2 linked regions of the Parazoarcus communis genome follow. The protein of the gene in region 2 interacts with the protein of the main gene of each other region in a pairwise test. Links are inferred from orthologs where the notes say so. Each region holds a gene or a part of one and is shown on either strand. Other genes may lie near its edges.

The links. The genes of interacting proteins can lie anywhere in the genome.
Region 1: the proteins of CEW87_RS05385 (region 2) and ssb interact in binary tests that used the Escherichia coli proteins (3 or more experiments, as listed by UniProt). The link is inferred for Parazoarcus communis from one-to-one orthologs.

The regions. Positions count from the first base shown.
Region 1 is NZ_CP022188.1:622,361-625,857, forward strand. Bases 1-2,798 are described here. They hold ssb (single-stranded DNA-binding protein), read right to left. Parts: upstream 1,742-2,798; coding sequence 1,259-1,741; downstream 1-1,258. Other genes in these bases: CEW87_RS02870 (sensor histidine kinase), read right to left, coding at 1-226; CEW87_RS02875 (ABC transporter substrate-binding protein), read right to left, coding at 228-1,190; CEW87_RS02885 (MFS transporter), read right to left, coding at 1,765-2,798. In the rest of the region: more of CEW87_RS02885, read right to left, coding at 2,799-2,973; excinuclease ABC subunit UvrA, read left to right, coding at 3,066-3,497. UniProt on the Escherichia coli protein: Plays an important role in DNA replication, recombination and repair. Binds to ssDNA and to an array of partner proteins to recruit them to their sites of action during DNA metabolism. Acts as a sliding platform that migrates on DNA via reptation.
Region 2 is NZ_CP022188.1:1,167,843-1,172,422, forward strand. The notes cover bases 1-2,982. They hold CEW87_RS05385 (primosomal protein N'), read right to left. Parts: upstream 2,588-2,982; coding sequence 413-2,587; downstream 1-412. Other genes in these bases: CEW87_RS05380 (ROK family protein), read left to right, coding at 1-359. In the rest of the region: hemE (uroporphyrinogen decarboxylase), read right to left, coding at 2,991-4,061; CEW87_RS05395 (TrkH family potassium uptake protein), read right to left, coding at 4,276-4,580.

The sequences.
Region 1 (3,497 bases), 550 kb from region 2 along the record:
GCTGCGCCAGAAGGTGATCGACAAAGCCATCGTCCCCCTCGCGCATCGCCGCTTCAAGGTTCGCTGCCAGCGTCACCCCGGTATGGCGTACGAGCGCCTCAAGCTGCGAGCGCGCCTCATCCGAATGCGTCTGGACGATGAAGGAGAACTGGGCGAGCGCCACCAACAGACCGAAGAAGAGCAGGATGAACAGCAGCAGGTGACGCAACGGCCGTTGCGATGCCATGTCAGACGGCCTCGACCAGGTCTGCGACCAGCATGCCCTTGAGCACGAGCTCCCCCTCGAGCAGGCCGAGGGACTTCATTCTGCTGCTCATTGTCACGAGCACCTGCGCCAGCCCCGCGTCGGCACCGCCAAGCAAGCGGCGATTCTCCTCGGGACCAGGGAGCTGGATCAGCCCGAGCGCCGCCCGCAGCGCCACCTCGTCCAGAGACAGTCTTGCGCCGAGTCGCTCGGCAGCAGCAGCCGGGTCGGCAAGGAGCGCCAGTCGTGCCTCGAAATGCGCAGACACGGCTGCCTGCAGATCGGCGCGGCGCGTTCGCAGCACGTCTTCGCGCACAACCAGAACATCGACGATTTCGCCGGGAATTTCACGCGATGAGAACAGCTCGCTAGCGCCTGCTTCCAACAGGCGGGAACGGACCGGTTCGAAGGTCACCAGGGCATCGACCTGCCCTGACGCAAAAGCCGACTCGTGCCGGTCAAGCGGCATCGAAACGATCTCGACACTGTGCAGCGGCAAACTGACGCGCTCCAGCGCCCGACCAATCAGATAGGCGCCCAGCGCCTCGGTTTCGACCCCGACCCGACGCCCCTCGAGTTGATCAAGCGCCGAAATCCCGGGACGCCCCACGATGACGTCAGCGCCATCGGAAACGTCGAAAACCAGCACGATGCGCAAGGGCTGCCGGCTTGCAGCCAGCGCAAGCGCCTCGTCCAGCGTGAGTCCTGCTGCATCGATCGTTCCGTTGCGGAAAGCCGAGAGCACCATCGAAGAGTTCGGAAAATCAAGTACGCGCAGGCGCTCCGGGCTGATCAGACCGCTTGCTTCGGCCAGTCTCAGGGGCGCATAACCAGGCCACGCATTGGCACCGAAGCGCAGCGGCTCAGTCGGGGGGGAGCAGGCCGTCAAGACCTTGCCCGCGCCCGCACACACCAGCAGCGACTGAAGGAACCGACGTCGGATCATCCCCACCCCATACTGCATTGCGCCGGGGGCGCGCCCTGGCGCCCCGTCCCTGAACGCTCAGACCCGTTTCAGAAGGGAATGTCGTCGTCAAAGTCCCCGAACCCGCCTTTTGCCGGCTTGGCAGCGGGTGCCGGTGCGGGCTGACGGCTGGGTGCGGCTGCAGGCGCATCGTATCCGCCGCTGTCGCCGCCACGCACCGGCGCCTCGCCAGCGCCTTCACGGCGACCGAGCATCTTCATCTCGTCACCACGGATTTCGGTGGTGTAACGATCCTGACCTTCCTTGTCCTGCCACTTGCGCGTCTGCAGCCGACCTTCCACATAGATCTGACTGCCCTTGCGCAGGTACTGCGCAGCCACTTCGGCCACGCGCCCAAAGAACACGACGCGATGCCACTCGGTGGCTTCACGACGCTCACCCGACGCCTTGTCCTTCCAGGTCTCGGTGGTCGCCACGGTCAGGTTGGTGATCGCGTCGCCGCTGGGTGCATAACGGGTCTCCGGGTCCTTGCCCAGGTTTCCGATCAGAATGACTTTATTCAGGGATGCCATCCCGTTCTCCTATGAGTAGTGTGTCAACCCCGGGCCGGCGAGGGAACCGCGCGGACCGGAGGGGGGGTCATGCTTAGCGAAACCGCCAGCCAGATCAGGGCGAGCACGCCACACGCGAGGCTGACGCCGCCCGCACCCAGGCGCTGCCCCAGCCATCCGCCGAACAGACCGCCGGCAAACAGCCCGATGGACTGCAAGGTGTTGTAGACGCCAAGCGCAGTGCCTTTCGCGGCAGGCGGCGCGATACGTGAAATCCACGACGGCTGGGTCGCCTCGAGGACGTTGAAAGCCACAAAGAACAGCGTCAGCCAGAACGCAATCGAGAGCAGGCCATCGCTCCAGAAATACAGTCCGAACTGAACGATTGCAAGCAAAAGCACGGCGCCGTTGAAGACCGGCTTGAGCCTGTTGTGACGCTCGGCAATGATGATCGCCGGCACCATCACGACGAAGGAGAGCAGCACGGCCGGCAGATAGACCTTCCAGTGCTCTGCAAGCGCCAGGCCACCGTGTGCCACCAACGCCGCCGGGACCATGACCCACATCGTGGTCTGAATAAGGTGCAGCGCGAATACGCCGAAATTCAGTCGCATCAACTGCCCGTCGCGCAGGATGTCCATGAAGCTGCCTGCATTGGCGCGCGGTACCGGTGGCGCCGCCGGCACCACCCAGACCACGACGCCCATGGCGACGAACGCAAGCACGGCCGTCAGCCAGAAGATACCGCTCATGCCGATCACCGAATACAGCAGCGGTGCGGCAACCATCGAGGCCGCAAAAACCAGCCCGATGCTCGACCCGATCATTGCCATCACCTTGGTGCGGTGCTGATCCCGGGTAAGGTCGGCAGCAAGGGCGGTGACTGCCGCCGAAATCGCGCCAGCCCCCTGCAGCACCCGCCCGACGATGACCATGTAGATATCGCCCGCCATGGCTGCGATCGCGCTGCCGAGCACGAACAACACCAAGCCGAACAGGATCACCGGCTTGCGACCAAACCGGTCCGAAGCCGCGCCAAAGGCAATCTGCAGCAGCGCCTGCGTCGCGCCGTAGGCACCAATCGCCAGCCCCACCAGGGTGAGGTTGTCGCCGCCGGGGATCGTGCGTGCGTGTACCGCGAACACGGGCAGAATCAGGAATAGCCCCAGCATGCGCAGCGCAAAGATGGACGCGAGGCTGATCCCGGCTCGACGCTCGGCGGGCGTCATCGGATCACGTAGGGGTTGAGACATGCTGGACGCGGCGAAAAAGAAGGTGATTCTAACATTGGCCCGGAGCGGCTTCTCTCTTATAGTTTTGTGTTCCCCCTCGCGCAGCCACGCTCATGGACGAAATCCGCATCCGCGGTGCCCGCACCCACAATCTCAAGAACATCAGCCTTGATCTGCCACGCAACCGGCTTACGGTCATCACCGGTCTGTCGGGCTCGGGCAAGTCCTCTCTCGCCTTTGACACCCTGTACGCCGAAGGCCAGCGTCGCTATGTAGAGTCGCTGTCGGCCTACGCCCGTCAGTTTCTGCAGCTGATGGAAAAGCCCGATGTGGACCTGATAGAAGGCCTCTCACCTGCCATTTCGATCGAGCAGAAGGCCACCAGCCACAATCCGCGCTCGACAGTCGGCACCGTCACCGAGATTCATGACTATCTGCGTCTCCTGTATGCACGGGCGGGCACGCCTCACTGCCCCGACCACCCCGAGCACGCCCTTGAGGCACAGAGCGTGGCGCAAATGGTCGACCATGTGCTCGCCTTGCCA
Region 2 (4,580 bases):
TCTCAGGCCCCGGACTTGCCGCCGATCACGCACGCCGCCATGGCGGCGGACTGAGCGCCCATGAAATTGCGGACGCAGCGGTGGCGGGGGATGCGGCCAGCGAGGCCACACTGCAGCGCTATGAAGCGCGGCTGGCACGCGCGCTGGGCACGGTGATCAACCTCATCGACCCCGACGTGATCGTCCTCGGCGGCGGCCTGTCGAGGCTCGAGCGACTGTATGCCAATGTGCCGGCACGCTGGGCCGAACACGTCTTCTCCGATCAGATCCTCACCCGGCTGCGACCGGCCCGTCATGGCGACTCGTCCGGCGTGCGCGGCGCAGCCTGGTTGTGGCCTGCGGGCACTGAAGCCCGCTAGCATGCTGGCCCGGGTGGGGGCCGCCGACGTTTCACGCCAATGACTGCGCACGCTCAGACATCGAGCGGATCCACATCGAGCTGCCAGCGCAGTTCCCGTGGCGTGCGCTGGGCGTAAAGCATTGTCATCCACTGCCCCAGAAAGCCCTGCAGATCCGCACGGCTGTCCGCCTCGACCAGCAGCTGTGCCCGCTCGCGGCGCGCAAGCCTGGACATGCGCATCGGCACCGGATCGAACAGGCGCAGGTTTTCGGGCGCACACGACTGGGCCAGACGACGGGCGTGCTGCAGAAACTCGACCGCATCCGCCAGCGCCGGTGCATCAGCCCGCAACATGGCCTGGTGCGTGAATGGCGGGAAGCAGGCCACCCTGCGCTCATCCAGCGCCATCTTCGCGAAGGCGTCGAAATCATGGCGCCCGAGGTGCTGATAGAGCAGGTGGCCCGGGTACTCGGTCTGTATCAGCACCTCGCCCGGCAGGCTTCCCCGCCCCGCGCGCCCCCCGACCTGCATCAGCTGCTGGAAGAGCCGCTCTGGCGCACGAAAGTCAGCCGCATGGAGCGAGGAGTCTGCCCCGACGACCCCAACCAGGGTGAGCTTGGGGAAATCGTGCCCCTTCGCCATCATCTGGGTGCCGACCAGGATGTCTGCCTCGCCGGCAGCGATCTTGTCGAGGAGCGCCTCCCATTGCGCGCGGGTACGCGCGGCATCGCGATCCACGCGCAGCACGCGGGCCTCGGGAAAAAGCTCGTTCAGTCTGGCTTCGATGCGCTGGGTGCCGCGACCGAAGGGCTGGATATCCTGATTGCCACAACTCGGGCACGCATGCGGAATCCCGCCATCGCAGCCACAGTGGTGACAACGCAGGCGCCGATCGGCCAGATGCACGACAAGGTTGGCCGAGCAGTGCGGGCAGCGGCTCACCCAGCCGCAGGCCGGACATGACAGCACCGGCGCATAGCCGCGGCGGTTGATGAAGACCAGGCTCTGCTCGCCACGCTTCAGACGCTCGGAGATGGCCGCGTGCAGGGCCGGGCTGAGGCCTTCGTCGAGCTTCATGCGCCGGATGTCCACCGCACGTACCTTGGGCAGGGTCGTCGCCACCGCACGATGCGTCAGGCGCAGCAGACCGTAACGCCCGTTGCCGGCATGCTGCCAGCTCTCCAGCGACGGCGTCGCCGAGCCGAGCAGCACCGGCACAGCGCGCTGGCGCGCCCGCCACACGGCGACATCGCGTGCCGAATAGCGGACCCCCTCCTGCTGCTTGTACGAGGCGTCGTGTTCCTCGTCGACCAGGATGATGCCAAGACGGGGAAGGGGGGCAAACACCGACAGCCGGGTGCCGAGTACGATGTCCGCATGGCCGCTCAAGGCCTGGACGAAGCCACGCGAGCGCGCCCCTTCGGCAAGCCCCGAATGCAGGCTGACCACGTTGGCTGCCGGAAAGCGCTGCGCCACCCGGTTCTCGAGCTGGGGCGTCAGGGCAATCTCGGGGACGAGCATCAGCACCTGCTCACCAGCCGCCAGCGCCCGCTCAGCGAGACGCAGATAGATCTCGGTCTTGCCGCTCCCGGTCACCCCGTGGAGCAACCAGGCCTGGAAGCCGGTGCCGGCAGCGACCACGGTATCGATCACCGCGGCCTGTTCCACGGTCAATTCAGGCCGTCCGGCAGCAAGATGCCGCCCACCACCATCGTCACGTGGCACCAGCCAGCCGCGCCGGATCAGGTCGCCCACCGCACTCCCCGCCTCAAGCGCCCGCACCGCGCTGCGCCGCGCGGGCCCGCCCAGCGCGTCCGTCGCCCGCAGCAGCGTCAGCGCCCGGCTCTCACGCCGCGCCTCGGTGAGTGCCACGCGGCCGGCAGCGGACAGCTCGAGCACGGGGTCGACATCGTCTCCACTCACCCCGTCCGCACGACGCAGGCCCGGCGGCAGCGCCAGGGCCACCACTTCGCCCAGCGGAGCGTGGTAGTAGCGCGCAACGAAACCGACGAGTTCGAGCCAGTCGGCCGGGAGGGGCGGGACCTCACGCTGAACATGACTCACCACCTTGAGGCGACTGCGGTCTATATCCGCCTCGGCGGGCAAGGAAACGATCAATCCGCTCTTTTCCCCGCGTCCGAAGGGCACGCGCACGCACCGGCCAATATCCGAATCAACTGCATCTTCTGCAATGTAATCAAAGAGTTGTGGGATCGGAAGAGGTAATGCAACGCGTATGATCGGCATGGGGAATAGCGATGTATTCTGAATAGTTCTTTTTTTTCAGTTGTTTAGCGTTGAAACTTGAAGCCGATACGCGAAAAACAGCGCTAAACACTTGCCCCTAAACCACCCCTTCGTCTTGTCCACAAAAGCTGTGGATAACTTTGTGGGAAACCAGGGTAAATCGGGCTGAAACCAGCGTGAAACAAGCACTTCTGTCACTTTGCCTTAACATAGTGGAAAGTTTTTATTCATATAAATCAACGCGTTGTGAAATTTACTGCATATCCGCACTATTTCGGTGAATATTTTTACCCAAATGGCTTCCGTGTGCATAAGTCAAGCGAAAAACCCACTTTTTTTTGTTGACATGCACCGGAAGTAGTAAGCGAAGTTACCCCTCCCGGCGCCGTCAGGAAGCGCTCGCTCAGCCTTGAGCGCGCACGATGCGGCTGTGTTCATGCGCCGTATCGACCATCACCGCCACATTCTCCGGCGGCGTGAACTGCGAAATGCCATGACCAAGGTTGAAGACGTGGCCAGGATGGGCACCGAAGGCGTCGATCACCTTGCGGGTTTCGGCTGCAACAACCTCTGGCGGTGCGAAGAGCACGTTGGGGTCGAGGTTGCCCTGCAAGGCCACCTTGTCGCCCACCAGCTGTCGGGCGCGGCCAATGTCCATGGTCCAGTCCAGCCCGACTGCGTCGCTGCCGATACCGGCAATCGACTCCAGCCACAGTCCGCCGCCCTTGGTGAATACGATGCTCGGCACACGCTCGCCATCGCGCTCGCGAATCAGGCCTGACACGACTCTTTCGAGATAGGGCAGGGAGAACTCCTTGTACGCGGCCTCCGACAGCACCCCGCCCCAGGAGTCGAACACCATGACGGCCTGGGCGCCCGCTTCGATCTGGGCGTTGAGGTATTTGACCACCGCGTCGGCAGTCACGCTCAGGATGTGGTGCATCAGGTCAGGCCGGCTGTAAGCCATGCTCTTGACCTTGCGATAGTCGTCCGACGAACCGCCTTCGACCATGTAGCACGCCAGCGTCCACGGGCTGCCGGAGAAGCCGATGAGGGGGACGCTGCCGTCGAGCGCGCGACGGATCTCGGCCACGGCATCCATGACGTACTGCAGCTCGACGTGAGGATCGGGTGCAAACAGGTTGCGGATCTCCCACTCTTCGCGCAGCGGGCGTTCGAAGCGCGGGCCCTCGCCTTCGGCGAAGTAGAGCCCCAGCCCCATCGCGTCCGGCACGGTCAGGATGTCGGAGAACAGGATCGCGGCATCAAGGTCATAGCGTGCCAGCGGTTGCAGCGTGACTTCACAGGCCATGGCCGGGCTCTTGCACAGCTGCAGAAAGCTGCCCGCGCGTTTGCGCGTCTCGCAGTATTCCGGCAGGTAGCGTCCGGCCTGGCGCATCAGCCACACGGGCGTGTATTCGGTGGGCTGGCGCAGCAGGGCGCGCAGGAAAGTGTCGTTCTTAGGGCGGCTCACGTCGAGTCCTCTTTTCCAGCCGATTGGCAACAAGGCGTGATTATCGCCTGTCACGGGCCCGGATGGGTTGAGCACCGTCAGTTTGGCAACCCGAGAAGGTAGCGGACGCAGGCAGGACAGCAGAAAACGCCGCCCCGCAAGCGCGCCATCACGACGCGCCAGAGCTGTGCGCGGCGGGTCGTCACGGCGCCCCGATGCGCGTGCGCAGGAGCCCTTACCGGCGCCAGAATGCCGGCGTCATGACCACCAGCAAGGTGAAGATCTCGAGCCGCCCCAGGATCATCGTGAACGACAGCACCGCTGTCTGAAAATCATTGAGCGACTGATAGTTGGAGGCCGGGCCCACGGCATCGAGCCCCGGACCGGTGTTGTTGAGACAGGCCACCACCCCCGAAAACGCGGTGATCAGTTCGAGGCCACTGGCCGACAGCAGCAGGGTCAGCGACACGATGCTGACCATGTACATGAAGCTGAAGCCGAGCACCGCGTGAAGAATCCCCTCCGAGACGGGCTGCTTGC